One region of the Gottschalkia purinilytica genome, then DNA from elsewhere that is predicted to be linked to it. Evidence: predicted binding sites of a transcription regulator. Region 1 holds the regulator's gene; the other holds the start of a gene.

Region 1 (16,735 bases):
AAAGTAAAGGCTATGAAAAATATGTAATAGAAGTTAGTAATATAACTTATAAGAACAAACACTACAATGTAAAAGAAAAGCTAATATTAACAATATATGATAATTCAGATATAAGACTAGGAGATAACATATTAGTTAGGGATAAGATAAAGGTACCAAAAGAAAATACTAATCCTATGTTGTTCAACTATAAACTGTACTTACAGAGTAATGACATTTTTACAATTATGTCAACTAATAAGTATTCGGTTAATATAATTAAAAGAAATAATCTTAGTAAAGGAGAAAGAATATCTCAGAAATTTAAAAAGAAAATATCTTTTATACTGGATAAGAATCTAGATACTGAAAATAGTTCAATTATAAAGTCTATAATACTTGGAGATAGTACTTATCTTGATGAGAATACTCAGAATAAATTTAGAAACTTAGGGATAGCCCACGTGCTAGCAGTATCAGGACTACATATAGGAATAATATTTGCTTTTATACTATATATTTTAAACTTTTTGAAGGTTCATAGGAAAATAGCTAGTATATTAGCAATTATATTAATACTAATATATGGATATATAATAGGCTATCCACCGTCAGTGGTAAGATCTTCTGTCATGTTTAGTTTACTTATAGTATCGACTATAACATATAGAAGATATGATTCTATAAATATTCTAGCGTTATCAGCATTTATAATGTTAATATATAAACCTCTATGGTTATTTAATATGGGGTTCCAACTTTCATATGTAGCAACTCTTTCAATTCTTCTGTTTAATAGTAAAGTCAAAAAAATATTTTCAAATAAATTTAGATTTCTAGCTGATATACTATCACCAATTATATCTGTATACATAGGAATGTTGCCAATAAGTCTATATTATTTTAATAGCTTACAGATAATATCTATATTATCTAACTTAGTATTGGTACCATTATTGTCTTTAAGTTTAATAATATCTTTTATAATGATAATAACATATCTAATGAGTTCAATAGTTAGTAATGTTATAGGATATTTTATAAATATATTGCTAGTTATATTTACAAAGAGTATGAATTTAGTACATAATTTAAGTTATAACATAATTGTTCATTCACCTAATTTTATAGAGATGATAATGTATTATGTTTTAATTTGTATAGCTCTAAATATTATTAAGACTGACTTTTTAAACAGAAAGTTTATACGTATAATAAATTATTATTTAATATTAATTATATTTATAGTATCTACTAATTATTTAATTGAAGAATATGCTATTATTGACTTTATAGATGTAGGACAAGGTGATAGCTGTATTGTTAGATTAAAAGATAAAAATATACTTATAGATACAGGAGGAAGTATTTTAAATAATTTTGATGTTGGAAAGAATATAGTGCTTCCCTATTTACAGAAGAATGGAATAAATTCTCTAGATGGAGTATTTATTAGTCATTTCCATGAAGATCATGCTGAAGGACTACTATCTTTAATAGGGAATATAAAAATAAAAAATATATTTATAGGATATAAAAGCCAAAATAACAAACTTTACAGAGATATTATTAAATTATCCTCAAAGCATAATATTCCTATACGACTAATAAAAAAAGATGATAAAATTATATTAAATAAAAATAGTGCAATAGATATTCTAAGTCCTGAAAGGAAAGAGGATGTTAACTTTAAAAATGAAAATAATATGTCCTTGGTTTTTATATTAAAAACTTATAATAAATCACTTCTATTTACTGGTGATATAGAAAAGGAAAAAGAAAAGGATATTGTAAAAATAAATTATAAACATAAAGTAGATATAATAAAAATACCACATCATGGAAGTAAAACTTCATCAACTGAAGAATTTATAAAAAGGTTCGAACCAAGATATGGAATAATTCAAGTGGGAAAAAATAATTTTGGACATCCTAATAAAGAGGTCTTAGAGAATTATGAGAAACATGAGATAAAATTATATAGAAATGATACTATGGGACTTATAACTGTATTAATATCAGAAAATGATTTTAAAATAGAAAACTATTTAAAATCAAAACCAGTTCTAGAAGATGTACTTAAAAGTTATATATTAGACTTAGGAATTATATCTATGTATATGATAATATGGATAGTGATGATATATAATTATAAACTAAGTGATTTAGATAAGATAAACATAGATGATGAGGTGCTTATATGAGTTATAAAGACTTTTTAAGAGATGTAGAAAAAAATGAGCTGAAGAAAGTATATTTGATTTTTGGAAAAGAAATGTACTTAAAAGATATGTTATTATCCACATTAAAAAATAAATATATAGACAAGGCATTTGAGTCCTTAAACTACATACATATGGATGGCAAGTCTATAAGTTCTGATATGATAATAAATGCTTGCGAGACACTTCCATTTATGGCGGATAAAAAGATTGTAGTAGTAGAGGATTTATCTAGCTTTAAAAGTGGAAATAAAGAAGGGAATTTTAGTGGTGAAGAGGATTTAATTAAATACATACCAAAAATAAGTGACTTTTGTTGCCTAGTTTTTATTATAAAAGAAGATAAAGTAGATAGTAGAAAAAAGATAGTTAAAAGTATAAAAAAAGAAGGATTAATAGTACAACTGGATAAGCTCAAAGATGAAGAATTGAATAAATGGGTGATAGACATATTTAAGAAGAACAATAAAAAACTTGTAAGGAATGTATTGATTCATTTTATACAGTGTTCATCTTATTTTGATACTAACACTAATAAAACTCTATATGATCTGGAAAATGAAATATTTAAAATATGTAACTATATGGGAGAAAGAGAGGAAGTAACTAAAGAAGATATAGATAAAATGATAACAAAATCCTTACAAAACAATATATTTAAACTTGTAGATTTTATTGGACAAAGAAATTCTTCTAATGCATTATCTGTATTTAACGAAATGATAATGGAAGATGAACCACTTCAAGTTATATTACATATGGTTATTAGGCAATTCAGACTCTTACTTATGACTAAGTTGTTGAATGAAAAAGGATATAGTCAAGGAAACATAGCTCAAAAAATTGGTATACATACTTTTGTTGTCCAAAAGCTAACTTCTCAATGTAGAAACTTTAATAGTGATGAATTAACTAATATATTAAAAGCCTGTATGGAACTAGATCAGAACATAAAGACAGGAAAGGTAGATGGTAAGATAGGTATAGAAATATTGATAGTAGAGATTTCTAATAAGATAAAGAAAATAAACTAAAAACTTCGGGCACTGCCCGAAGTTCGTTTATTTAACGGAAACTATATAGCTTCGTTTAATTTCTTTGCTAAACGACTAATTTTTCTTGAAACCGCATTTCTGTGAATAGTATTCTTAGCAGCAGCTCTTGAAAGTTTTTTCTCAACAATTTTAAGTAATCCTTTAGCTTCATCAAGATTTCCGTTTTCTAAAGCGTTATCAAACTTTGTTATATAAGTTTTGATTTCAGATTTTCTTGACTTATTTATACCAGTTTTAACTTTGATAACATCAATTCTCTTTTTAGCTGATTTTATATTTGCCAACAGGTTCACCCCCTTCGAATGCAATTAACAAAGGTAATTTTATCACGAAGACTGATAAAATGCAAGGAAAATATGCTATTTGTTTTATTAACAATAAATATAAAAAGTATACAGTTTAGGAATAATAAATATATAAAAAACACAAATTAATATATGAAAAACTTATACATAGTTTTAATATGATATTTTATCAAAAACTAACTGGAGGAGATAGATAAATGTTTCAAGTTAGAACAGATTTAGCAGTTGAAGCTAGAGAGTTATATAAAGAAAGTAACAATATGGAAGTGTCAGGGGTAGAAGTCGAAAAAAAAGAAGAAGAAAATTACTCAATAACAAGGGTTAAGGTTCTAAATGAATCAGGAGCAGAAAAAATGGGAAAACCTATAGGAATATATACTACTATTGAAGTTCCTGCTCTTAAGAAAGCTGATCAAGATTTAAAAGATGAGATTAGTAAAGTATTATCTAAAGAATTAAAGGAAATTATAAAACCAGATAAACAGACAAAGTCATTGGTTGTAGGATTAGGAAACTGGAATGTAACACCAGATGCATTAGGACCTAAAGTTATTGAAAAAGTGTATGTAACTAGACATTTTTTTAAAGCATATGAAAAGACAGAAGATGAAACTATGTCAAATGTTTCTGCTATATCACCTGGAGTAATGGGGCTTACAGGAATAGAAACTAGCGAAACTATAAAAGGTATAGTAGAGAAAACTAATCCTGATGTAGTGGTTGCAATAGATGCACTAGCTTCCAGAAAAATGGATAGGGTAAGTACTACTATACAAATAACGGATACTGGTATAAGTCCAGGATCTGGAGTTGGAAATCAGAGAAAGACTTTAAATAAAGAATACTTAGGAGTTCCTGTGATAGCTATTGGAATACCTACAGTTGTAGATGCTGCTACTATGGTAAGTGACACGATGGACTTAATAATAGGAAGTATGAAGAAACAATCAGAAGCAGGAACTCAGTTCTATGAAATATTGGAACAATTAAACTCACAAGATAAGTATGAACTTATAAAAGAAGTTTTGACTCCTTTTATGCCTAACATAGTAGTAACTCCAAAAGAAATAGATGATATGATAAATGACCTTTCACAGGTAGTTGCAAATGCAATAAATATTTCATTACATCATGGTATAGATCTAAAAGATGTAAATAGATATTTAAACTAAAATTCACAGTTTTCAGCTGTGATTTTTTTTGATTTAAAATCAATCATAATATTAATAAGACAAGAATATAATCTTATATAATTTTAAAACACTTTAGAAAAAGTTAGGAGTGTTAAATGTGATTAGAAAGATTAGAAATACTAAAGGATTAATACCTATTATAATATGTGTTCTTTGTATAGCAAATTTAGCATTAGGATTTGAGCTAATTAAAAAAATTACAAAGACAGAGAGATTGGGGATTAATAGAGAAGTAAATGTTGGACAAGAGGAGACAGTATCAACTTTTAGCAATTCTAAAAACAACGCAGATAACAAATCAATTGAAAATAAAAATTTAAAAAAAGAAACAAAACAAGAGACTAAACTAAATAGTAATAAAAAATCTAATGATAAATTAAGTAATATTTTAATGAGGCTACTTATAGATAGTAATGCTTATATGAATGTAGCTTTTGAAGAAAATTATAAAAAAGATAGAAAAATAGAGACTATATCTACAACTGATTATGTTATATCTAAAGTTTCTAGGTTTTTCGAACCAAAAAAATACTTAAAAAGTCAGTTACCTGCAATATTAAATCTAGTAGATGATGAAAGAAAAATTCAAACTGTTGATAAAAATATCAAGAATGAAAAATATGAAGATATAGTTTTTGTTGAAGATTTCGCAGAATCGACTGAAGGTGTAGAAATAACTTCAACAGAAGACAATAATTCTGGACAAAAGCCTAATTCTATAAAAATAAATGATGCAGATCCTTATATTTTAATATACCATACACATGGAACAGAATCTTTTTTACCAGCTACAGAAGGAAACTTTCACTCTACTAGGAGAGAATATAATATATTAACTATAGGTGAAATAGTAGGTACAGTCTTAAAAGAAAAAGGACATAAATTGAAACATATAGATATGTATCATGATACACCATCTTTTAATAAATCATATGTAAGATCTTTGGAAACTGTGAAAGATGAATTAAATAAGAATAAAAATTTAAAGGTACTCCTTGATATACATAGAGATGGAGTAGACGAGAAAAATGTTCAATATGCTGCAAAAATTAAGGAAAGATCTAAAATAAAAGTAAATGGAAAAGATGTAGCTACATTTTCGTTAGTAGTTGGACCACAAAATCCTAATAAAGATAAATTATTAGAATTTGCTAGATATATAAAAGAAGTTGCAAATCAAATGTATCCTGGAATATGTAGAGGAGTTACAGTAAAATCCTATGGTAAATTTAATCAATATGTTAGTGATTATTCTGCACTAATAGAAGTGGGAAGTAACTTAAACACTATAGAAGAAGCTAAGGAAAGTGGAAAACTATTAGGAGAGATATTAAACAAAGTAATAACAGATATAAAACAGGAATAATGTAAAAAAATAGATAAAATGAACAAAGAAAGATATAAGTCGTCTTTCTTTTTCTTCATAAAAAATGGTATAATGGATTTTATAACACGTTGATGATAAGAGGGGGTAACTATGAGCGCAAGACAAGAAGCAAAAGAATGGATAAAATGTATAGTTGTATCAATAGTAATAGCATTTATTATAAGAACTTTTTTATTTAATAGTACAAAAGTTTTGGGTAGTTCTATGTATCCTACTTTACATGAAAATGATAGGCTATTTACGAATAGAATAGTATACACTTTAGGAGAACCAAAAAGAGGGGATATAGTTATATTAAAAGCACCAGATGATAAAAATAAAGACTATATAAAAAGGATAATAGGTGTAGCAGGAGATAAAGTAGAAATAAAAGATGGTAAAGTATATGTTAATGGAGAAGAGATAAAAGAAGATTATACCGAAAAAGGAGCTTATACTTATTCGGATGAAAGTATGTGGGAAGTTCCAAAAGGTAGTGTATTTGTACTAGGAGATAATAGACAAATGGGGGCTAGTAAAGATAGTAGAGCTTTAGGATTAATTCCTGTTGATCTTATAAAAGGAAAAGCATCATATAGATATTTTCCTATAGATAGATTTGGATCACTTTATAAGTAAAAAAATAAAATATAATTTATAATTACTGTAACCAAATTGAAATATAAATGATTATGTTTCATAAAGGGAAAATAATACTAATAGAGAAAGATATATATATCTTTCTTTTTTTATTTATAAGTTACTATTAATTAAGTCATATACAATTGGAGGGGGATTATGATATTTAATGGAAAAATGAAAAAAGAAATAAAAGGATGGGTAAAATGTATAACAATATCCATTGTCGTAGGTTTATTTGTAAGAATGTTTTTATTTAATAATACAAAAGTATCAGGACAATCTATGTATCCTACATTATATGATAATGATAGACTTTTCACTAATAAACTAGCATATTCTTTAGGAGAACCAAAAAGAGGAGATATAGTAGTATTAGATGCTCCTACAGAGCCTGGAAAAAGATACATAAAAAGAGTAGTGGGGATATCAGGTGATAAAATAGAAATAAAAGATGGAAAAGTATATGTTAATAACAATGAGTTGAAAGAAAAATACATAAAAAAGGGTGTTCAAACATATTCGGAACAAAATATCTGGGAAGTTCCAAAAGGTCATGTGTTTGTACTAGGAGATAATCGATTAGCTAGCGAAGATAGTAGAATGTTAGGTACCGTTCCTATTAACTCTATAAAAGAAAAAGCATCATATAGATATTTTCCTTTAAACAGATTTGGCTCATTGAATAACTAAAGAATAGAAAATCTTTAAAAAGCTCATAATAATCTTGGTGATTATTATGGGAACTAGAATGGAACGATATGAAAGGAAGCAACGTCAGAAAAGCAAAAATAAGCTAAAAGTTTTTTTTATACTAGCTTTAGTAATAGGTCTTATATTCGGACTTAGCCTATTAGATGATATACTAAGAAATATGACTGATACTAAGGAACAACAAATCTATGGGATAAAACTGGAAGATGATAGTTATACTATTCAACTGTTTGGTAAGGATTATACTATAGATCAAGAAATTATAAATAGCATAATAAATAATATTAAATCTGCTGGAGAAAATGTAATAGATATAGTTGACAAATATAAAGATAAAATATTAAATAAATAAAAGACCAGATTAATCTGGTCTTTTAACTGTTTTTTTATTATGCTATAATTGTTTAGTATTAGTACTTCCATTTATCAAGGAGGATAAATATGACACAGGATAGACAAAACAGAATAAGGAATTTTTCGATAATAGCTCATATAGATCATGGAAAATCTACACTTGCAGATAGACTTATAGAAAAAACAGGTCTTTTAACACAAAGAGAAATGCAAGATCAGTTATTGGATAACATGGATTTAGAGAGAGAAAGAGGAATAACAATAAAACTGCAAACAACAAGACTTATATATAAAGCTAAAGATGGTAAGGAATATTATCTTAATCTTATAGATACTCCAGGACATGTTGACTTTAATTATGAAGTTTCTAGAAGTCTAGCAGCATGTGAAGGTGCAATACTTATAGTTGATGCGGCTCAAGGAATAGAAGCACAAACTTTAGCCAATGTTTATTTAGCACTTGATCAAGATCTAGAGATTGTACCAGTTATAAATAAAATTGATCTACCTAGTGCTAGACCAGATGAAATAAAGCAAGAGATAGAGGATGTAATAGGATTGGATGCCTCAAATGCGCCATTGATATCTGCAAAAGAAGGATTAAATATAGAAGATGTATTAGAGAGTATAGTTAATGAGATACCATCTCCTAAAGGTGATAAAAATAATCCTTTAAAAGCTCTTATTTTTGATTCATACTATGACAATTATAAAGGTGTTGTTGCACTAATAAGAGTAGTAGAGGGAACTATAAAGCCTGGTATGGAAATAAAAATGATGGCTACGAATAAAAAGTTTGAAGTTACAGAAGTAGGTGTATTTGCTCCAAGACAAATACAAGTTAATGAACTATCAGCTGGAGAAGTAGGTTACGTGTCAGCAAGTATAAAGAATGTAAAAGATGCGACAGTGGGAGATACAATAACAGATGCAGATAATCCAACAAGTGAACCATTACCAGGATATAAGAAAGTTACTCCTATGGTATATTGTGGGATTTATCCTGCTGAAGGAGAAGATTATAATAACATAAGAGAAGCTTTAGAAAAATTGCAAGTAAATGATGCGTCACTAACGTTTGAAGCTGAAAACTCTGTAGCCCTAGGATTTGGATTTAGATGTGGATTTTTAGGACTATTACACATGGAAATAATTCAAGAAAGATTAGAAAGAGAATTTAATCTAAATATAATAACTACTGCACCAAGTGTTATATATAGAATTATGAAAAAAAGTGGGGAAGAGATAATGCTACAAAACCCTACGAATCTACCACCTTTAACGGAAATAGAATATATGGAAGAACCTATTGTAAATGTCTCTATAATGACTCCAACAGATTATGTAGGAGCTATAATGGAGCTATGTCAGAATAGAAGAGGAACTTTCAAGGATATGGAGTATATGGAACAGACCAGGGTTACTATGAACTATGAGCTTCCTTTGAATGAAGTTATATATGACTTTTTTGATGCTTTAAAATCAAAAACAAAAGGATATGCATCTTTAGATTATGAATTAAAAGGATATCAAAAATCAAGCTTAGTAAAGATGGATATAGTTATAAATGGAGAGTTAGTAGATGCATTCTCTGTTATAGTACATCAAGATAAGGCTTATGAAAGAGGAAGAATGATAGCAGAAAAGCTAAAGGATGTTATACCTAGACATCAATTTGCAATACCTATACAAGCATCAGTAGGTGGAAAAGTAATTGCAAGAGAAACAGTAAGAGCATTAAGAAAAGATGTACTGGCAAAATGCTACGGTGGAGACATTAGTAGAAAGAAAAAGCTACTAGAAAAACAAAAAGAGGGTAAAAAGAGAATGAGACAGCTAGGAAACGTAGAAGTTCCTCAAGAAGCATTTCTAGCAGTGCTTAAATATGATGATAAGTAAAAAAATGCACACTTAAAGTGTGCATTTTTTAAAAGGAGAGATAAAGAAATTAATGAACATGGAAAAGAAAGACTTAGGACTTTACATTCATATACCCTTCTGTGAAAGTAAGTGTTATTACTGTGATTTTAATTCTCATGTAAATAAAAACTATCTAGTAGAAAAATATATTATGTATTTAAAAAAAGAACTTGATTTGTATATTAATGATTTAAAGGGATATAATTTAAAAACGATATTCTTTGGAGGAGGAACCCCTTCAGCTATAGACGAAAAATATATTTACGATATATTGAACCACATATATAAAAATGCAGATATATCACATTTGAAAGAGATTACATTAGAAGCTAATCCAAAAACTTTGAATACTGAAAAACTAAAAGTATATAAATCATTAGGAATAAATAGAATAAGTTTAGGGGTACAAACTTTAAATGATAGTTTATTAACTCAAATAGGTAGAATTCATACTACTCGTGACTTTCTTGATACCTATGAATTAATTAGAAGTCAAGGTTTTGAAAATATAAATACAGATATAATGTTTAACTTGCCAAATCAAACATATAAAGACGTCATCAAAACTTTAAAAGAGATTATAAAATTAGATATAAAACACATATCATATTATAGTTTGAAGATAGAAGAGGGAACACCATTTCATGTTAAATATGAAAAAGATGAACTAAGACTTCCAGAAGAAGATGTAGAGAGAAAGATGTATCATGGAGCAATAGAATTGTTGGAGAAAAATGGATATAAACAATATGAAATATCTAATTTTGCAAAACAGGGATATGAGTGTAATCATAACATCATCTATTGGAAAGTAAAACCTTATATTGGAGTTGGATTATCAGCTCATTCAAATATAAATTCTTATAGATATGGAAATACAGAAAAATTTGAAGAATACTTTAAAATGATAGATGAGAACAAACTTCCAATATACGAAGAAGAGAAGGAATTCATAGATAAAGATATGGAAATTGCAGAATATATAATATTAGGACTTAGACTAATACATGGGATAAATAAAGAATATTTTAGTAAGAGATTTGGTATTACAATAAGAGATGTATTAGGTAAAAAATTAGACAAATTTATCGAAGAAGGATTATTAGAAGAAAATGATTATAATGTAAAACTTACTAAAAAAGGATTAGATTTATGTAATATTGTTTTTATGGAGGTACTTCCTTAAAAAACAATGTAAATGAGATTAAATAGCTTATAAATCTTTAAAAAAGGTATTGACAAAATAATTTAACAATGATAATTTAAAAACATAAATATTAGCACTCTATACTACTGAGTGCTAATAAAAGGATTAAAGCCTTACAGGATGTGATGCTAGTATGATGCTTGATGAAAGGAAGTTACAAGTTTTACATGCTATTATACAGAGTTATATAATAAGTGCAGAGCCTATTGGATCTAGAACTATATCTAAAAAATTTGACTTAGGAGTTAGTTCTGCTACTATAAGAAACGAGATGTCTGATTTGGAAGAACTTGGCTATTTAGTTCAGCCTCATACTTCTGCGGGAAGAATTCCATCAGATAAAGCATATAGACTATATGTTAATAAGCTCATGACATCATTAGATATAGGATCAATATTATCTAATGACTTAAAAGATAAATTAACAGAAGGAAGAAGAGAAATAGATCAACTGATTCAAGGAGCAGCAAAAATATTAGCTAGTATAACTAATTATACGTCATTAGCTATAGCTCCTCAAATAAAAAGAAGTTCTATTAAACGTATACAATTAGTTCCAGTTGATGATTCAAAAATACTAGCAGTTCTAGTTACAGATTCAGGTATACTAAAAAATGCAGTTTTTAGAACAAATGATAATATATCTTATGATAATTTAAATGTCATGACTAATTTCCTAAATGAAAAGTTAAAAGGACTTACTATAGAAGATATAGGATACGATTTTCAAGAAGGACTAATTAGAGAAATGTATGAACTTAAATATTCTATTAGTAGCATTATGCCAGTAATACTACAATCTTTAGAAGATACAGAAGATATGGGAATATACTTCGATGGTGTTACTAACATATTTAACTTCCCAGAATATAATGATATATCTAAAGCCAAACAATTTTTATCATTTATTGAAGATAAAAATAGTGTTATGGATATGCTGATAAATAGTGAATTTAGTGACGTTCAAGTAACCATAGGAAGTGAGAATATTTATGAAGAGATACAAGATTGTAGTGTCATAACAGCAGTCTATAGTATAAATGGAAAAACTATAGGCAAAATAGGAGTTATAGGACCTACGAGAATGGATTACTTGAGAGTAATAACAGCTGTAAAATCACTGTCTTTAGATTTAAATGAGATAATTAAAAATTATCTTTCAGAGTAATAGGTGTAAGATATATCTTGCACCTATATAAAGAATTTCGAGGGGGGAATGTTTTGAGTAATGAAGATATTACAAAAAAAGATGATTTGGTTAATGATGAACTAGAAGATGAGATATGTGAAGAAGCAGATAGCAATTTAGAAGCTACAATAAAAGAAGCTAATGAAAATGAAAATATTCAAGAACTAAAAAGCAAGTATGAAAATAGTATAAAGGATATGGAAGAATTAAATAATAGGTTCTTAAGACTACAAGCAGATTTTACCAATTACAAAAAAAGGGTAGAAAAAGAAAAAGAATCAACAATAGCATATGCAGTTGAAAACCTATTAACTCAAATATTACCTGTATTAGATAATTTCGATAGAGCATTATCAGTAGAGTGTAGTGATGAAAATAAAGCTCTTTATGAAGGCATGGAAATGGTATACAAACAATTCATTGATATACTAAAAAATCATGGTTTAGAAGAAATAGAGGCTTTAAATGAAAAATTTGATCCAAATTATCACTATGCAGTTTCTCAGCAAGAGAGTAATGAGCATGAAGAAGATACAATAATACAAGTATTAGGTAAAGGATATAAATTAAAAGATAAAGTCATTAGACCAAGTATGGTAATGGTATCTAAATAGATAATTACATAAGAAGGAGGAATTAATATGAGTAAAATTATTGGTATTGACTTAGGTACTACAAACTCTTGTGTTGCTGTTATGGAAGGTGGAGAACCTATAGTTATTGCTAATACTGAAGGAAATAGAACTACACCTTCTGTTGTTGCATTTACAAAAGAAGGAGAAAGATTAGTAGGGGAAACTGCAAAAAGACAGTCTGTTACTAATCCAGATAGAACTATTGCGTCTATAAAAAGACATATGGGTACAAATCATAAAGATACTATAGATGGAAAGGAATATACTCCTCAAGATATATCAGCTATGATACTACAAAAACTAAAATCAGATGCTGAAGCATACTTAGGAGAAACTATTACAGATGTAGTTATCACAGTTCCAGCTTATTATACAGATGCTCAAAGACAGGCTACTAAAGATGCTGGAAAAATAGCAGGATTAAATGTTAGAAGAATTATAAATGAACCAACTGCTGCATCTTTAGCTTATGGGTTAGATAAAGATGAAGAACAACACAAAATAATGGTATTTGACTTAGGTGGAGGTACATTTGACGTATCGATACTAGAGTTAGGTGATGGAGTATTTGAAGTTATTTCTACAAGTGGAGATAATAGCCTTGGTGGAGATGATTTTGACCAAGCAATAATTGATTACTTAGCTGAAGAATTTAAGAAAGAAAATGGTGTTGACCTAAGAAATGATAACATGTCTCTTCAAAGATTAAAAGAGGCAGCAGAAAAAGCTAAGAAAGAGTTATCAAGTGTAATGTCAAGTAATATTAATTTACCATTTATTACAGCTACACAAGAAGGACCTAAACACTTAAATATAGATTTATCAAGAGCTAAATTTGAAGAATTAACTAGTCATTTAGTTCAAAGAACATTAGATCCAGTTAAAAAAGCTTTAAATGATGCAGGATTAACTCCAGCAGATATAGATAAAGTTATATTAGTAGGTGGATCAACAAGAATACCAGCTGTACAGCAAGCAGTTAAGAATTTAACTGGTAAAGATCCTCATAGAGGAGTTAACCCTGATGAGGTAGTTGCATTAGGTGCTGCTATTCAAGCAGGTGTATTAAGTGGAGAAGTAAAAGACTTATTACTATTAGATGTTACTCCACTTTCACTAGGTATAGAAACTTTAGGTGGAGTATTTACAAAGCTTATAGAAAGAAATACAACTATACCAACTAAGAAAAGCCAAGTGTTCTCTACAGCAGCTGATAATCAAACAGCAGTTGACATACATGTACTTCAAGGGGAACGTGAAATGGCTAGTGGGAATACTACATTAGGAAGATTCCAATTAACAGGAATACCACCAGCTCCAAGAGGAGTTCCTCAAATAGAAGTTAGTTTTGATATAGATGCAAATGGTATAGTAAATGTTTCAGCTAAAGATTTAGGAACAGGAAAAGAACAAAAAATTACAATAACAGCTTCAACAAATCTTTCGGAAGAAGAAATTCAAAGAAAAGTTAAAGAGGCTGAACAATTTGCAGAAGAAGATAAAAAGAATAAAGAATCTATTGAAGTTAGAAATAATGCAGACTCATTAGTATATCAAACTGAAAAAACTTTAAAAGATTTAGAAGGCAAAGTAAGTGAAGATGAAAAGTCAAAAGTTCAAGCTAAATTAGATGAATTGAAAAAAGCATTAGAAGGAACAGATATAGATGATATTAAAGCTAAAACTGAAGAATTAACAAACGAGTTCCATGGGTTATCACAAAAAATGTATGAGCAAGCAGCTCAAGCACAACAAGCCCAAGGTGGAGACAATACTCAACAATCAGGTGAACCAAAAGATGATAATGTTGTAGATGCAGACTATGAAGTTGTTGACGAAGACGATAAAAAATAATAAAATAAGTCAAAGCTAAATCTTTTGATTTAGCTTTGATTTTTGGATTAAATGAAAAAAATAATACTACACATTGAAAGGCGGTGAAAATGTGAGTAAAAGAGATTACTATGAGGTTCTTGGTGTAAGTAAAAGTGCAAACGACCAAGAAATAAAAAGAGCATATAGAAAGTTAGCAAAGCAGTATCATCCAGATTTAAATCCTGATAATAAAGAAGCAGAACAAAAATTTAAAGAAGTAAATGAAGCTTATGAAGTTTTAAGTGATCCACAAAAGAAATCTCAATATGATAGATTTGGTCATGCAGGAATGAATGGTCAAGGTGGATTTGGAGGATTTGAAGGATTCTCTGGAAACTTCTCAGGCGGATTTGGAGATATATTTGAAGATATATTCGACATGTTTGGTGGTGGAGGTGGCTTCTCAAATGCCAGAAGAACAGGACCTAGAAAAGGTGCTGACATAAAAATAAAGGTAGATATTGAATTTGAGGAAGCTGCATTTGGTACTGAAAAAGAAATAAAAGTAGATAGAACAGAAAATTGCTCAACTTGTAGTGGAACAGGAGCTAAACCAGGTACAGAAAAACAGACTTGTTCAAACTGTAATGGTACAGGAGAAGTCCAATATGCACAAAAAACTCCATTTGGTCAGTTTGTAAGAGTAGGAGTTTGTGAAAGTTGTAAAGGTACAGGAGAAACAATAAAAGATCCATGTACAAAGTGTCACGGTAGTGGTAAAGAGAGAAAATCAAGAGTACTCAATATAAAGATTCCAGCAGGTGTGGATAATGGTTCAGTTATATCCTTAAGAGGAGAAGGAGAAGCAGGAGATAAAGGTGGACCTAGAGGGGACTTATACGTTTATATAGAAGTAAAACCACACGAAATTTTCTCAAGAGAAGGCAATGACATTATATGTGAAATACCAATATCATTTACGCAGGCTTCACTAGGTGCAGACTTAGAAGTACCTTCTTTAGATGGTAAGTTAAGATATTCTATACCAGAAGGAACACAAACAGGAACTATATTTAGATTAAAAAACAAAGGAATTCCTAGTCTCAAAACTGGTAGAAGAGGAGATCAATATGTAAGAGTTGTAGTTAAAGTTCCTACTAAGCTTACTGACAAGCAAAGAGAGTTATTAAAACAGCTTGCTGAAGAAAGTGAAGAGTCTATTCATGAAAATAAAAAAGGATTCTTTGATAAAGTAAAGGATGCTTTTGGAAATTAATATAATTATAAGCGTGATAAAAAATCACGCTTATAATTTTTTGGGAGAATTAGTCTATAATCTTGTTTATTCGATATTTTACTAGTTTTTTTAATATATATGGGTTATAATAATTTGTGAAAAACAAACTAGGTAAATTTAAGAAGGATGTGAAAGTTATGAAGTGGATTGAGGTCCAGATAAAAACTACTACTGAGGCGGTTGAAGTTGTATCAAACATTTTATATGAACTAGGTGTTGGTGGATTAGCTATAGAAGATCCGAATGATATAATTTTACAAGCTAAAAATGAGGAAGATTGGGATTATATAGATCCAAATCTACTGGACCAAAAGTTTGAAGGTGTAATAGTTAAGGCTTACTTTCCAGAAAGTGAGGATTTAATTGATAAGATAGAGTTAATAAAACAAAGTATAGAAAAAATACCACAATATAATCTTGATAAAGGGTTAGGTGAAGTATCACTATCTCAAGTAGACGAGAAAGACTGGGAACATGCTTGGAAAAAGTATTATAAGCCAAAAAAAATAGGTGAAAGAGTAGTAGTAAAACCTTCATGGGAAAAATATGAGGAACAAGATGAAGATATAGTTCTTGAATTAGACCCTGGAATGGCTTTTGGAACAGGTACACATGAAACTACGATTCTATGTATAAGAGAGTTAGAAAAGCATGTAAAAAGTGATCATGTAATAGTTGATGTAGGATGTGGAAGTGGAATATTGTCAGTAGCTGCTGCAAAACTTGGAGCTAAAAAAGTAATAGGTGTAGATTTAGATGAATTAGCAATAAAAGTATCTAATGAAAATAAAAAGATAAATAATGTAGATGATATTATAGATATAAGACATGGCAATTTATTAGAT
Region 2 (16,735 bases), on a different contig from region 1:
ATATTTGAACTTTATGGGAATGCCAATTTGGTTCAAATACTTGGGCAGAACGGTAGCACCAATGTTTATCTTTTTATCGGTTGAAGGATTTTTCAAAACTAGAAGTAGAAAAAAATATATAACAAGGCTATATATATGGGGGATTATAACTGAAATAGGAAACACAATAATTAATAGATACTTTAGTAGACCAGATGACGCTATGATAATAAACAACATTTTTCTAACTCTTGCAGTTACGTTGAGTATTCTTGCTTTAATTGAAAAAATAAAAAATGATAAAAAATATGTAACTGGAATAATTGGAATAATTATATTAATATCACTTTCGATATTTGTAGAAGGAGGACCAATATTCATTTTAGTAGGAGTTATATTTTATGCATTTAGAGAAAAAAAGAGCATTATGTTTATAGCTTATGCAATACTTTCTTTATCCATTATATTTGGTGCTGAATCTTTTACGCTTAAAACACTTTTATATAATAATTATCAATGGATGATGATATTTACATTAATACCTATATCAATGTATAATGGAGAAAGAGGTAGAAGTATAAAATATTTCTTCTATGTATTTTATCCAGTGCATGGATGGATAATATTTATTTATTCGACATATCTACTTTCTAAGTAGTAAAACTTTAAGATTAAAATTTTAGACGATAAAATTATGATACTATAAATATAAAAGTCATTATCTTATATTTATAGTATTTTTTATATTCTTATTTTAAATATATGGGTAAAATATTTGGAATTATATTATAAATGATTTCTTATATCAATATATATCTAATATAATTATAATATAGTTGAAGATTATTTTATTCGATAACCGACAATTATAATACTTTTATTTTTGTAAGTTTAAAATAAGACTTATATAGTGCTTAGATTAAGCTTTACTTTATATCAAAAGAAAAAGGAGATGTTAATTTATGAAATTTGATAGTATAGATGTAGCTAAAGCAGCTATAAAAATAGCATTATCATCTAGAGAAGAAGAAAAAGAATTAATAAATAGCTTTAAAGAAAAAGAAATAATTACTGCTGGAGTTGATATAGGTGGAGACCTTATATCTTCAATACACAAGATAATAGAAAGGTCAGTAGTAGCATCAAGACGTAGTGGTATAACAAAAGAATGTTTAGTGCATGATGGTGCAGTAGCAGGAGCAACAAGAGAAGCTATAGTACAAGTAGCTTCAAAAGCTAATGGATTAAATGTAGGTGGAAAGATAGGTATAGCTAGATATGGTGAACATTTAAGTGTATGTATATTTATGAGTATAGGACTTTTACACCTAAATGAAGTTGTCGTTGGACTAGGACATAGATGTGTACCTGTTTTATAGGAAAAATATCGTACTTTGTATATAATATTGACTTGAAATGTTTTTTTTTATATAATTCAGTTAAATTATATAGTTATGCACTTTTACTTTAACACTTTTTAGTAATAAAGAGTTAAGTAGGTTTGTAGAATAGTAGATAAGTATATGTAGGTAGGATACTTAAAAGTGTTTTTGTTTAGCACACTATATTAAAGACTAAATAGGAGGATGGTAGAATGGTAGGAAAGCTAGGTAAGAAAATAGTATCTTTGAGTTTAGCTCTGGTTTTAGGGGGATCTCTATTAGCAGGCTGTTCAAAAACAGAAGATACTAGCTCTAAATCAAAAAGTAGTAAAGAGGACAACGGAAAAATAAAGATAGGTATATCACAAATAGTGGAACATAAAGCCTTAGACAGCGCTAGAGAGGGATTTATAGCAGCTTTGGAAGAAAAAGGATATAAGGATAAAATAGATGTAGAGTATAAAAATGCTCAAGGTGACCAGTCTTTATCTGAAAATATAGCACAAAGTTTTGTTTCACAAGATAAAAACTTAGTACTAGGTATTGGAACTCAATCGGCACAAGGATTATACAATGCCACTCAAAAAGCTAAGAAAGACATACCTGTATTAATAACAGCAGTAACAGATCCTGTAAATGCAAAACTTGTAAAGAGTCTAGAAAAAACAGAAACCAACGTTACAGGAACTTCTGATGCATTATCAATAGATACTCAATTTGAATTATTAAAAAAATTAGTTCCAAATGCCAAAAATATAGGTATATTATATAACACTAGTGAAGCAAACTCAGAAGTACAATTAAAAGATGCAGAGAAAGCAGCACCGAAATTTGGATTCAAAATTGTTAAAGGTGGAGTTACTGGAACAAATGAAGTTGCTCAGGTACTTGATTCTATTATAGGAAAAATAGATGCTATATATGTTCCAACTGATAACATAGTAGTTTCTTCTATGCCTTTAATTTATTCAAAGACTATTGACAAGAAAATTCCTATTATAGGATCAGAAGAAGGGCAAGTTAAAGATGGCGCGTTAGCTACAGATGGTATTAACTATAGTAAACTAGGATATCAAACAGGGCTTATGGCTATAGAAATATTAGAAGGTAAAAAACCTCAAGACCTTCCTATGCAAACAACAAAAGAAACTTCTACAGTTATTAATAAAGAAACTGTAGGAAAATTAGGAATCAAATTACCAGAAGATATAAAAAATAAAGCACAAATGATAGGAAGTGGCAAGGGTGAGTAGTAGTTTTTTGATTAGTACTTTAGAACAAAGTTTAATATATGGAATAATGGTATTAGGAGTTTATATAACATATAAAATATTAGATTTTCCTGATTTATCTGTTGACGGAAGCTTCCCTTTGGGAGCTTCTGTAACAGCATATTGCATAGTTGGTGGAATGAATCCTTTCTTAGCCATTATATTGGCTACTATAGCAGGTGCTATAGCGGGGATTATTACAGGAGTTCTTCATGTGAAACTTAGAATCACAAATCTCTTATCTGGGATACTTGTCATGACAGGATTGTACTCAGTTAATCTAAGGATAATGGGCAAGCCTAATACACCTTTAATGGGTGCCAAAACTATATTTTCATATAATATAAACAGTATAGTTATAATTATAATAATAACTATTTTAGCTAAATTATTATTGGACTTATTTTTATCTACTAAGTCAGGGTTTGTATTAAGAGCTACAGGAGACAATCCTCAACTAGTTACTTCATTAGGAGTAGATATAGGAAAAGCTAAGATAATGGGAACTATGATTTCAAATGCTCTAGTTGCATTAGCTGGATCAATACTTGCCCAACATCAAGGATTTGGAGATGCAGGTATGGGAACAGGTATTGTAGTTATGGGACTTGCATCAATTATCATAGGACAATCCATATTTAAAAGGTTAACTTTCTTTAAAGCAACAACAGCAGTTTTATTTGGATCAATTATTTTTAGATTAGCTACAGCATTTGCATTAGAAAAGAGTTCATCACCTACGGATTTAAAACTTATGACAGCTGTCGTAGTTATAATATTTTTAGGGATAAATAATAGAGGTAAAGATATTAAAGCTTTATTTGTAGGAAAGAAAACTAGAAGTGGAGGTGAAGGGAATGCTCTCAATTCAAAATCTATGTAAGACTTTTAATAAAAATACAGCTAATGAAAATGTACTTTATAATGATTTCTCCTTAGAAGTGGAAAAGGGAGATTTTATAACTATCATTGGTAGTAATGGAGCAGGTAAATCTACACTTTTAAACGTTATATCGGGAGTTCTTCCTATAGATGATGGAATTGTAACTTTAGATGGAAAGGATATAACATCACTTCCAGAGTATAAAAGAACTAGAGTTATATCTAGAGTGTTTCAAAATCCTTCTGTTGGGGTTTCACCTTCAATGACTATACTTGAAAATATGTCCATGGCTTATAATAAAGGAAAGCATTTTGGATTAACAAAAGGTATATCTAAAAAGAATATAGGATATTTTAAAGAACTTATATCTGAACTTCATCTAGGTTTAGAAAATAAGATGGATCAAGAAGTAGGATTATTATCAGGTGGACAAAGACAATCTTTATCTTTAATAATGGCTACTATGTCTAAGCCTAAATTACTCTTACTAGATGAACACACAGCAGCACTAGATCCTAAAACATCTGCAAGAATAATAGAACTGACTGAGGAAATAGTTAATAGAGATAGTGTCACTACACTCATGGTGACTCATGACTTAAGACATGTAGTTGACTTAGGAAATAGAGTTATAATGATGCACCAAGGAAATGTTATACTAGATATAAGTGGTGAAGAAAAACAAGAATTAACAGTAGAAAAATTACTTTCTAACTTTGAGAAGACACAAGGACTATTATCAGATAGAACGTTACTTTCATCTTAAAAAACTTTAGGTAATACCTAAAGTTTTTTCTTTAAATAAAGATTTAGTGATTATCATTACATATGGAAGGAGACATAACGTACATGCTAGGGGTTATTGTAAACTCTATATCAATTTGTATAGGCGGACTTATAGGATTAATATTTAAAAATTTAATAAAGGAATCGTATAAAGAAACTGTAATGAATGGAATAGGATTATGTGTTATATTAATAGGAATTACAAGTGCTATAAAAACAAAATCTATGTTGCCTATAATTATAAGTATAGTAATTGGAAGTCTTATAGGAGAGATGCTAAACATAGAAGAAAAGCTAAACAATCTTGGAGATTGGATAGGAGAAAAATTTTCTAAGGAAGGAGGAAGCTTTTCTAAGGGATTTGTTACTACTACATTAATATTTTGTGTAGGGGCTATGTCTATAGTAGGTTCACTAGAGAGTGGACTTAAAGGGAGTCATGATACACTTTATGCTAAATCTATATTAGATGGAGTGACATCAATAGTATTTGGCTCTACTTTGGGAATAGGTGTAGCTTTTTCATCAATATCTGTACTTATATATCAAGGACTTATAGTTCTTAGTGCTTCAATGGTAAAAGACTTTTTTACTCCTCAAATGATAAATGAAGTATCGGCTTTAGGAGGATTACTTATAATAGCCATAGGAATTAATATTTTAAATATAAAGAAAATAAAGATAGGGAATATGATACCATCTTTAATAATAATATTAATGTATTATGCATTAGTCTAATAAAATGAAAAGTGGGCAAAATATAGTTTAGTTACTTAAACATAGGAACATAAGAAAAATCAAGCAATAAAGTATAATAGGAAGAAAATTGATATTAATTTAAAATAAAACCTTTAAATTATCATTTAAATCTAAAAAAAAAGCTTGATTAGAGACTATTTATTAAGTAACATAATATTCATAAGGATTAGCACTCTATCAAGGTGAGTGCTAATAATGAAAAAAAGCAGTTAAATATACTTAAATTTAATATATATCTAAGGAGGGTTTTTAATGAGCGTTAAGCCTTTAGGAGACAGAGTTGTTATCAAAAAAGTAGAAGTTCAAGAAAAAACAAAAAGTGGTATAGTACTTCCAGGTACAGCAAAAGAAGAACCACAAATCGCTGAAGTTGTTGCTATTGGAGCAGGAATTACTAATGACGAAAAGAAAAAAGATGAAATTAAGGTAGGAGACAAAGTTATATTTTCAAAATATGCTGGAACAGAAATCAAAGTAGATGGAGAAGAATATACAATAGTAAAATTAGCTGATGTATTAGCAGTAGTTCAATAATTTTAAATCATATAATTTTATTATTAATATCATGTACTTACAATTTTAAAATAACTGAGGAGTGTGAATATAATGGCTAAAGATATTAAGTTTGGCGAAGAAGCACGTCGTGCTATGGAAAGAGGTATAAATAAGTTAGCTAATACTGTTAAAGTTACTTTAGGTCCAAAAGGAAGAAACGTTGTTTTAGATAAAAAATTTGGATCACCACTTATTACTAATGATGGTGTAACTATAGCTCGTGAAATAGAATTAGAAGATCCATTTGAAAATATGGGAGCACAATTAGTAAAAGAAGTTTCAACTAAGACAAATGATGTTGCAGGAGATGGTACTACTACAGCTACATTATTAGCCCAAGCTATTATTAGAGAAGGACTTAAAAATGTTGCTGCTGGTGCAAATCCAATGATTTTAAGAAAAGGAATAAACAAAGCAGTAGGAGCTGTAGTTGAAGAAATAAAATCATTCTCAAAACAAATAGAAACTAAAGACGCTATTGCTCAAGTTGCATCTATCTCAGCTGATGATAACGAAATAGGACAATTAATAGCAGAAGCAATGGAAAAAGTAGGTAAAGACGGAGTTATAACAGTTGAAGAATCAAGATCAATGGGAACTACTTTAGATGTAGTTGAAGGTATGCAATTTGATAGAGGATACTTATCACCATATATGGTAACTGATACTGAAAAAATGGTTGCAGAATTAGAAAATCCATATATTTTAATTACAGATAAAAAAATAACTAATATTCAAGAGATATTACCAGTATTAGAACAAATAGTACAACAAGGTAAGCAATTATTAATTATAGCTGATGAAGTAGAAGGAGAAGCATTAGCTACATTAGTTGTAAACAAATTAAGAGGAACATTTAACTGTGTTGCTGTTAAAGCGCCAGGATTCGGAGATAGAAGAAAAGACATGTTAAGAGATATAGCTATCTTAACAGGTGGAGAAGTTATTTCAGAAGAATTAGGATATGACTTAAAAGAAACTACACTAGACCTTTTAGGAACTGCTCAAACTATTAAAGTTGATAAGGAAAACACAACTATTGTAAACGGTGCTGGAGCAGAATCAGATATTAAAGATAGAGTTAATCAAATAAAAGCTCAATTAGAAGAAACTACTTCAGAGTTTGATAAAGAAAAATTACAAGAAAGATTAGCTAAATTATCTGGTGGAGTAGCAGTTATTCAAGTTGGTGCAGCTACTGAAACTGAATTAAAAGAGAAAAAGTTAAGAATAGAAGATGCTTTAGCTGCTACAAGAGCTGGAGTTGAAGAAGGTATGGTATCTGGTGGTGGTACAGCATTATTAAATGCTAGTAAAGCTGTAGAAAAGTTACTAGAAGGCTCACAAGGAGACGAAAAAACTGGTATCCAAATAATATTAAAAGCATTAGAAGAACCAGTTAAGCAAATAGCTATAAACGCTGGACTAGAAGGATCAGTTATAGTAGAAAAAGTAAAAGCAAGTGAACAAGGAATTGGATTTGATGCATTAAATGAAAGATATGTAAATATGATCGAAGCTGGTATAGTTGATCCAACTAAAGTTACAAGATCAGCTTTACAAAATGCTGCTTCTGTAGCTTCAATGGTATTAACTACTGAAAGTGCTGTAACTGATATAGAAGAAGAATCAGTACCAGAAATGGGCGGTGGAATGCCTGGCGGAATGCCAATGATGTAATAAATCAAGTGGTGAAAGGTGTTAAAACCAACATTTGAATAACTTTATAAAAGAGATTTGCCAACCATTTGCGAATATAGGATGACTTTTGGTTGGCAAATTTTTTTAAAACTATTCAAGACTTATATTAGCTTCTAAAAGTATAGTAGCATATTTATGCAAATTGATATAGAGATAATGTATAAAGAAGCTTTAAAAATTAAAAATGAGCCTTAGAATTGATCTAATACTTTCTTACAAAATAGTTTATTTAATGAGATTCGAAAGCACCAACTTTTTTGCATTTGAATATAATAGTTGTATAAATGCAAAAGAGGGAGGTGTATATGTTGAGGTATTACTATAATACATGGGACTACTGGATCAACTATCGTATAGATATCGAAACAGCTATTCGAATCGCTCTAAGACAAGTTCCGGGGCGAGTAATAAAAGCTGAATTAGATACTGAAAATGGTTTATTGGTTTATGAAGTTAAAATTCTTACTGATTATGGAGTATATGAGGTTAAAATAAATGCTGATACAGGAAGAATAATTGAAATTGATAGGGACTAATTAGAGAAATAATTAAAAATGAATATATAAAATTAATTTAAGACAATGAGTTTATATTAAAAGCTCCTATGTAAAACTTTTAAAGTTTTATATAGGAGCTTTTTTGTGAATTATAATAGTTTAAACGTGAAAGTTATAAATATTAAGAATAAGAACTAAGTTTACATAATGAGTTAAGGTTCCAACCTCTTTCATTTCTAGCATTTTCAATATTAGACTCAATACTCTGTACATTTAACTGACATCTAAAAAGTATTTTTCTAAGTTCTGGGCATGGTAACTCTAAAACAATACTACTATAAGAATTTGATATATATTTTTCTGAATAAATGAGGTCATTTAGCATATCTTTCTCTGTTAAAAGATTATAAACATACATAGATAAAATCACTCCTCTTATCCTTTAAGTGAATCTAAGTACGAAACTATGCTTTGATAATTATCTTTATGTTTAAGACTTGATTCATAGCATATATTTTTAAGTTCACTATCAAAAATCATATTACTATAGTTTAAATATTTTTTATAAAGTACGTATTCATTATTTAATTGTTCTTTTACTAAACTTATAGATTTTTCATCTAACATAAAAATCCCTCATTTCGAGTTAAAATTAATTGTTGTATAATTATTATCTCTATGTAAATGAAATATATAACTTGAAAAATATGAGATATCATGTAATAAAATAATTAATAGTTAAAAAGTATATTTAATGAGAAAACTTTTTTATAATTGATAATTAAAAAAATTTTAAATGGTTTACATAAAACAATCTTAGTGACAAAATTTTAAAAACAAAAATGCTTGACAAACATATTAACTATAATATAAACTATAGTTAATCGATTAAAGAAATTAAATTTGTTAATAGCTCATATATACCCTGGAATAAGGCTAGGGAGTCTCTACCGGATAACCGTAAATTATCTGACTATGAGTGGAAATTAACTCGTATTTTTGTCGTTCAAAATACACGTTCCACTCGGATGTGTGTTTTTTTATTTTTTATCGAAATTTTTGCGACAAATTAAAACTTTTTAAAGGGTAAAGAATTGTTGAATTAAAAATAGACATATAATTAACATTATTGAGCTTTGTTAATATTAAATAAAAAATAAAGTTGCTACAACTCATATATACCCTAGAATAAGGCTAGGGAGTCTCTACCGGATAACCGTAAATTATCTGACTATGAGTGGAAATCAATATGTATTTTTGTTATGCTTAAATACACATTCCACTCTCGAATGTGTATTTTTTTATTTACAATGGATAAGTTGACATAACTTTAAATATTGAGATTTAAAAAATAAACAAAACTTCTTGACAAAAGTGGGACTATAAGTTACACTTTTGTTAACTGAATAAAAAGGAAAAACTGTTAAAAAATATTATCGTTATGGCTCATATATACCCTAGAATAAGGCTAGGGAGTCTCTACCAGATAACCGTAAATTGTCTGACTATGGGTGGAACTAACTTGTATTTTTGATACCCAAAATACACATTCCACTCTTGAATGTGTATTTTTTTGTAGAACATAACTAAAGATAGTCTGGAGGCAAAATATGGATAATAAACTTATTCTGATAATGGATTTTGGTGGTCAATATAGCCAATTAATTGCTAGAAGAGTTAGGGAAGCCAATGTATATTGCGAAATAATTCCTTGTAACTATTCTCTAGATAAAATAAAAGAAAAGAATCCTTCGGGGATTATATTTTCAGGCGGACCAGCAAGCGTATATTCAGATGAAGCTCCAAAATGTGATAAAGGAGTATTCGATTTAGGTGTTCCTATACTTGGAATTTGCTATGGTGGTCAACTTATGGCTCAAGTATTTGATGGAAAAGTTACTAGAGCGGAAGAGAAAGAATTTGGAAAAACTAAGCTTGAAATATTAATCAAAGATGGAATATTTGAAAATATAGACGAGGATATCTTATGTTGGATGAGTCATACAGATTTCATAGATAGTCTACCAAAAGGATTTGAGGTTTTAGCTAAAACAGATTCTTGTCCAGTAGCTGCTATGAGAGACAAGGATAGAAATCTATATGCAGTTCAATTTCATCCAGAAGTTGAACACACAGAAAGAGGAAGAGAAATTATAAATAATTTTATATATAAAGTTTGTAAATTATCTCCAAGCTGGGACATGGGACATTTTGCTAAGGAAACTATAGAAAGTCTTAAAGAACAAATAGGAGATAAGAAAGCTATATGTGCACTATCTGGCGGTGTAGATTCATCTGTTGCAGCAGTATTAGTGCATAAGGCCATAGGGTCTAACTTAACTTGTGTATTTGTAGATCATGGGCTTTTAAGAAAAAATGAAGGTGACGAAGTAGAGAAAAACTTTAAGGAAAAGTTCAACATGAACTTAATTAGAGTTAATGCACAAGATAGATTTTTAGAAAAATTAAAAGGGGTTACTGACCCAGAAACAAAAAGAAAAATTATTGGAGAAGAGTTCATAAGAGTATTTGAAGAAGAAAAATCTAAGCTTGGCCAAATTGATTATTTGGTTCAAGGAACTATATATCCAGATGTTATAGAAAGTGGAACTGATAAAGCGTCTGTTATCAAAAGTCATCATAACGTAGGAGGTCTTCCAGAAGATGTGGACTTTAAGCTTATAGAACCACTAAGACCTTTGTTCAAAGATGAAGTAAGAAAAGTTGGAAAAGAACTTGGAATATCAGATGAAATAGTGAACAGACAGCCGTTCCCAGGACCAGGATTAGCAATACGAGTATTAGGAGAAGTTACAGAAGAAAAGCTGAATATAGTTAGAGAAGCAGATTGGATTTTTAGAGAAGAAATTAAGAATGCTGGACTTCAAAACGATATATGGCAGTACTTTGCGGCTCTTCCAAACATAAAAAGTGTTGGAGTAATGGGAGACGAAAGAACTTATAGTCATACTATAGCTCTAAGAGCGGTAAATTCATCAGATGGAATGACATCTGATTGGGCTAGAGTACCATTTGAAGTACTAGAAAAAGTTTCAAATAAGATAGTAAATAATGTTGATGGAGTAAACAGAATAGTTTATGACATAACATCGAAACCACCATCTACTATTGAGTGGGAGTAGAATAATTTTGAAATAATTTGACTTACCCGGTCAATTATTTATATAAAAGTTCCATGTGAATGGAATAAATAAACCAATATCAAAAAGTTATATCACCTAAAATCACAAAGCCAAAAGACAGAAGACCCCCTTCTGTCTTTTGGCATTTTGTTTTTTAGTATATATAGATATAATAAATATAAGAGAAAATACACAGGGGGAAAATAAAAAATGAGAAGAGAATATGTGAGGTACACAGATAATCTTCCTATACACATAAGCTTAAGTGATATAAGAGAATATCCCATACATTGGCATAATGCTCTTGAAATAATATTCGTATTGAAAGGAAGTATATATTTAAATATAGAGGCAGGAACGTACAAAGTAAAAGCGGAACAGATAGAAATGGTAAATGCTGATGAAGCTCATCGCATATATAGTGATGAGGAAAATTTGGTATTAATACTTCAGATAAATCCTAGTTTTTTTGATAAGTATTATGCTGATATGAAAAACATGTTTTTTTATGCAGATACATCAGAAGAAAATATACAAAATACTGAAGAATATATTATATTGAAACAATTTGTAGCAATATTATTACTAGAGAGCATAAAAAAGAGAGAAAATTACCAAGAATTTATAAATAAAACTTTAATAGATCTCTTATATCATCTAATAAATCATTTTCATTATCTTATGTATGAGAAAGAAGAATTAAAAGATGATGAAGAGCAGCTTCAAAGATATCATAGAATAGTAAAATATATATATAATAATTTTAAAAATAAAATAAGTCTTCAAGAAATAGCTGAAAAAGAATATCTAAGTTCACATTATTTATCTTATAAAATCAAAAATACAGTGGGAATTAGTTTTAATGAATTTTTAAATTTAACTAGAGTAGAAGAAGCTATAAAATTACTCTTAGATACAGATAAGACACTAACAGAAATATCTCAAGAACTGGGATTTTCTCACATAAGATACTTCAATAAATATTTTAAAAAACACTATAAAATGACTCCGAAAGAATATAGAAAAAAGTATAAAAAAACAGAAGAAGAACTGAAAGAAATAAAGAAAGTAAAAGAATATTCTACAGATTTATCATTAGACTACCTAAAAGACTATTTAGCTGAATACTCAAGATATAACATTGAAGAAGAAATTATAAAAATAGACTTAAACTTATCTGACGAGGGCAAAAAACTAGATAAAAATTATTTAGAAAAGCTATATTTTGGAAACTTTCATTACTTGTTAATAGAAGATATATTTAAAAATTTAAAATCTATACAGGAACTGCTGAATTTTAAGTACTTAATTATAAAAGATTGTTTTAAAAACAGAAATTATAGACTGTTTGAAGAAGGTGTAAAAAAACTAAAGGTATTAGACCTTACGCCTTATATAATAATTAGTAAAGATGAGGAAGACATATTTTTATCTAATATAGATTCTATACTAGAAAATTTTTCGTCAGAAGAAGTAGAAAAGTGGATATTTGAATACGATAAGTCATTAGATGATAGAATAAAATTCAGTAATAGGAGTATTATCTATGATGACAAAATCAATGATATATATAATACAGAATATATGCTACCATATACGTTTAAAAATTTTATGAATGATGATTTTTATATGCAAGCATTAGATTTTAAAGAAGAGTTATTCTCTGGAGAATATGGAGTATTAAGTTATCAAGGAGTAAAGAAACCTTCGTATTATAGTATGTATTTTGCAAGTCTATTAGGAGATAAGATCATATCTAAAGGAGAAAATCATATATTAACTTGTAATGACGAAGATTATCAAATACTTATTTTTAATGAAGGTAAAGAAAATGTAAATAAAGAAATACATTTTTTTCTCAATATAGAAAATCTAATAGATGATTATAGAGTTATAAAATATCAAGTAGATGAAAAGAGTGGCTCTAGCTATAGAATTTGGAGATCTATGGGTAAATCTAAGAAATTAAAAGATGAAGAAATACAATTAATAGAATATATGTCATTTCCTAAAGTAGATATTAAACATGCAAAGAAGAGTAATGTATTTCCTATAAATTTTAAGATGTTTGGAAGTGGGGCCACAATGATTATATTCAAAAAAGTACAAAAAGCACCTTACTAGAGGTGCTTTTTTCTATTGGACAAAAGATAAATATTTATTAGTACCTAAATATGTCCCTTAATATAGTTTAATATGTAGATTTTATTTATAAAAAGTACACTGTATAATATTATATATGGTGTTTTTATATGAGAATACTCCCAAAGTTCATTTAATAGATTCTTAAATACTATAAATGACACAAGAAACTTAAATGGGGTGATAGTCATGATTACGACGAACGGAGTATTTAAGGAAAAGAACATTACAAAAGCACTCCTGAAATTTTCTATACCAGCAGTTATTACTCTTCTAGTAGGAGAACTTTATAATATGGTAGATACCTTCTTTGTAGGAAAATATGTAGGGGTTAATGCCATAGGAGCTTTGAGTATTGCCTTTCCTATACAAAGATTAATGCTTTCATTATCGTTACTTATAGGCGTGGGAACTGCTACAGAGGTAGCTAGATCCTATGGTGCTAAAAACTTTGAAAGACTGAATAAAAGTATTGTGAATGCAATATTTTTAGGACTAGTAACTCTTATTTTACTTCCTATCATAGTCTTTGTATTTAAAGAGTTTATAATATCAAAGTTGGGAGCAAGTAGTACAATCTATCCTTTAGCAGAAGAATATATTACTATAGTACTAATCGGATCTTTGTTCTTAGGATTTACTAATATATTTGGATATATCTTAAATTCTTTAGGAAATCCTAAAATAGTTTTAATAGCTACATCTATAGGAGCTATAATCAATATTGTTATAGACCATATATTGGTTGGGATATTAGATATAGGAATAGCAGGTGCAGCTATAGCTACTGTGGTTTCTCAAATAATCGGATTTATATATGCATTTTACCAGATGTATAAGGTAGCTAAAAAAATCAATTTAAAATTTAATTTATCATTTGATTTAAATATAGTTAAGATTATTGTAGCAGTTGGATTTTCAACATTTATAGTAGAAATTTCAGATGCTATAGTTATAGGAATTTTAAACAATCTTCTTCTATCTGTTGGTGGAGATAAGGCTATTGTTATGATAGGGGTTATAACCAGAGTATCAATGTTCATGTATATAACTATGCTTGGAATTAGTTCAGGTATGCAACCACTTGCAGCCTATAACTATGGTGCTGAAGAATATAAGAAACTAGAAAAAGTAATAGAAAAGACTACTAAGCTAGCTTTTATAACATCTGTGGGAATTTGGATAGTGATGATGTTATTTACTCCACAGATAATAGGAAGTTTCTTAAGAGAAAAAGAGATATTAAAGGAAACTGTAAAGTCGTTTAGGACTACAATTTCAATATTTCCTATAATTACTTTTTACTATGTATCTATATATTATTATCAGGCAATAAAAAAAGCTAAAACAAGTCTTTTCTTATCTGTATATAGACAATTACTTTTATTCATTCCTATTGTAATTTTATTAGGAAAAACATTAGGTCTATTTGGAGCCTGGATAACATATCCAATTACAGATTTACTATCATCAATAACAGGACTTATTTATATTAAAAAAGGAATGGCTTTTCTAAATGATGAAAAACGTACTAGTAGAGATGACTTAGTAAGTCAAAGTTAATTATTAATAACTTAGGAAAAAATAAAAAAGTTAAGAAGGGGATTTTAAAATGAAAATAAGAAGAGCTAAACAAGAAGATCATATTTATTCGTCAGAACTTATCTTAAATGCTATAGAAGGTTTAGGAAAAACTTTTACTGGGTATAATGAAAAAAGAGATATTGTAGATACTCTAAGCAAATTTTTTCAAATGGATGAATGTAGATTTAGCTATAAGAATACTATAGTCTATGAAGAAGATAAGAAAGTAGTAGGTGTAATACTTGGATATTGTTCAAATGATACAGATAAGTTAGATGAAGCTATTATAAAACACTTAAGAGAAATGGGTATTAAAAGAGGTGCATTTGACAAAGAATCTTTCGAAAATGAATATTATATAGATACTGTATCAGTAGATCCACAGTATCAAGGAAGAGGAATTGCTAAAAAACTATTCAAGTCTATAGAAGATGAAGCTAGAAAACTAGGACATGATGTTACAAGTTTAATAGTTGATATAGATAAAGAAAATGCATATAGATTATATCAAAAGCTGGGATATGAAGAAGATCAAAAAATGGAAGTTGATGGACATTTATATAGGCATATGATAAAAAAGTTATAATATCATTTATGTTCTTATAAAATAGTTAATAGAATAATAACATTTTAATGTAACAAAAAATGTGTTAACTTTGATTTACTTGATAAAATATATATGGTATAATCATCTTTAAAATTAAAGTATATGAGTGCAGGGGGTAAAGGAATGGAAAAGACACTAGTTATAATAAAGCCTGATGGTGTTGAAAGAGGATTAATAGGTGAGGTAATAAGTAGATATGAAAGAAAAGGACTTAAGATAAAAGAATGTAGATTAATAAATGCTACTAAAGATATCTTAGAACAACACTATATTGAACATAAGGAAAAGCCGTTTTATGAAGGATTAGTATCGTACATGATGAGAGGTCCTGTAGTAGTAATGATAGTTGAAGGAAATGAAGCTATACAACTAGTTAGAAATATAAATGGAAGTACAAAACCTACTGAGGCAGCTATGGGAACAATTAGGGGAGATTTTGCAAATAGCGTAACTGAAAATATAGTTCATGCTTCAGATTCAATAGAATCATCTGAAAGAGAAATTTCAATTTGGTTCTAAGCTTTAAAATATAGATAGTTTATTCAAGAACTATAAACGTTTTAGTATATATTAGAACGTCTATAGTTCTTTTTTATATACTTTTAATTATTTAGTTAAATAAAAAGTACCATGATTTTTAGAAAATGTTGATTATATATTTAAAAGAATATATTATTTAGCTATATAGATAATATGTGTAATACTAGAAATTTTAAGAAAGCGAGACTATTAAGGGGGTATTTAAATGAAAGTTGCTATTATAATGGGCAGTGATTCAGATTATCCAGTGGTAAAAAAAACAGTACAAATATTAGAACAATTTGAAATAGATACAGAGATAAGAATTTTATCTACTCATAGAACTCCTTTAAAAGTTATAGAATTTGGCCAATGCGCTGAAAAGAACGGATTTGACTTAATAATAGCGGCATCAGGTAAAGCAGCACATCTACCAGGAGCTTTGGCGTCAATAACTTTGCTTCCAGTAATAGGGCTTCCTATAAAATCACCTATATTGGATGGAATAGACTCAATATTATCAATGGTCCAAACTCCAAAAGGGATTCCAGTAGCTACTGTAGGAATTGATAGTGGAGAAAATGCAGGATTATTAGCAGTGCAAATACTATCTCTTAAGTATAATATATTAAAAGAAAAACTAGAAAAATATAGAGAAGAAATGGAGAAAGATGTGCTACAGAAAGATAGAGAATTTAGAAATTTATAAATATCCTTTCACTTTTTAAGTATCATGTGAGGTTTAGAATCATATTATACATTAGAAAGGTGGAGATGATATTATGTTGGATGATCAAAGTTTAATTATAAATTCAGTATATTTATCAAAACTAAAATGGCATGAACTTATAGCCCTTACTATTTTTCTATCTAATAATGATGAAGTTGCAAATAATGAAATAGAAGAGAGCCCATTAATTCAAAACT

Evidence for each region. The regulator HrcA, encoded in region 1, represses chaperone genes, less so after heat shock. The targets are predictions, from matches to a motif close to ATTAGCACTCNATANTATNGAGTGCTAAT.
Region 2: CLPU_RS02050 (co-chaperone GroES) is a predicted target of HrcA. The motif match lies at 5,226-5,254, and genes of this name have one in related genera.

Annotation. Positions count from the first base shown of each region.
Region 1 covers NZ_LGSS01000003.1:118,012-134,746, reverse strand. Annotated here, with positions in the region: gene CLPU_RS04000 (DNA internalization-related competence protein ComEC/Rec2) at 1-2,183, shown strand, start outside; gene holA (DNA polymerase III subunit delta) at 2,180-3,235, shown strand; gene rpsT (30S ribosomal protein S20) at 3,277-3,540, opposite strand; gene gpr (GPR endopeptidase) at 3,759-4,733, shown strand; gene spoIIP (stage II sporulation protein P) at 4,852-6,120, shown strand; gene lepB (signal peptidase I) at 6,232-6,759, shown strand; gene lepB (signal peptidase I) at 6,919-7,452, shown strand; gene CLPU_RS03965 (hypothetical protein) at 7,499-7,825, shown strand; gene lepA (translation elongation factor 4) at 7,915-9,726, shown strand; gene hemW (radical SAM family heme chaperone HemW) at 9,779-10,933, shown strand; gene hrcA (heat-inducible transcriptional repressor HrcA) at 11,088-12,122, shown strand; gene grpE (nucleotide exchange factor GrpE) at 12,176-12,757, shown strand; gene dnaK (molecular chaperone DnaK) at 12,785-14,632, shown strand; gene dnaJ (molecular chaperone DnaJ) at 14,724-15,869, shown strand; gene prmA (50S ribosomal protein L11 methyltransferase) at 16,028-16,735, shown strand, end outside.
Region 2 covers NZ_LGSS01000002.1:36,002-52,736, reverse strand. Annotated here, with positions in the region: gene CLPU_RS02080 (TraX family protein) at 1-637, shown strand, start outside; gene CLPU_RS02075 (HutP family protein) at 942-1,358, shown strand; gene CLPU_RS02070 (ABC transporter substrate-binding protein) at 1,574-2,614, shown strand; gene CLPU_RS02065 (ABC transporter permease) at 2,607-3,515, shown strand; gene CLPU_RS02060 (ABC transporter ATP-binding protein) at 3,490-4,281, shown strand; gene CLPU_RS02055 (DUF554 domain-containing protein) at 4,365-5,039, shown strand; gene CLPU_RS02050 (co-chaperone GroES) at 5,313-5,594, shown strand; gene groL (chaperonin GroEL) at 5,667-7,295, shown strand; gene CLPU_RS02040 (PepSY domain-containing protein) at 7,622-7,852, shown strand; gene CLPU_RS02035 (spore coat protein) at 7,995-8,231, opposite strand; gene CLPU_RS02030 (hypothetical protein) at 8,249-8,440, opposite strand; purine riboswitch at 8,708-8,809, shown strand; purine riboswitch at 8,966-9,067, shown strand; purine riboswitch at 9,240-9,341, shown strand; gene guaA (glutamine-hydrolyzing GMP synthase) at 9,424-10,956, shown strand; gene CLPU_RS02020 (helix-turn-helix domain-containing protein) at 11,167-13,080, shown strand; gene CLPU_RS02015 (MATE family efflux transporter) at 13,288-14,661, shown strand; gene CLPU_RS02010 (GNAT family N-acetyltransferase) at 14,711-15,268, shown strand; gene ndk (nucleoside-diphosphate kinase) at 15,413-15,808, shown strand; gene purE (5-(carboxyamino)imidazole ribonucleotide mutase) at 16,035-16,517, shown strand; gene CLPU_RS01995 (hypothetical protein) at 16,591-16,735, shown strand, end outside.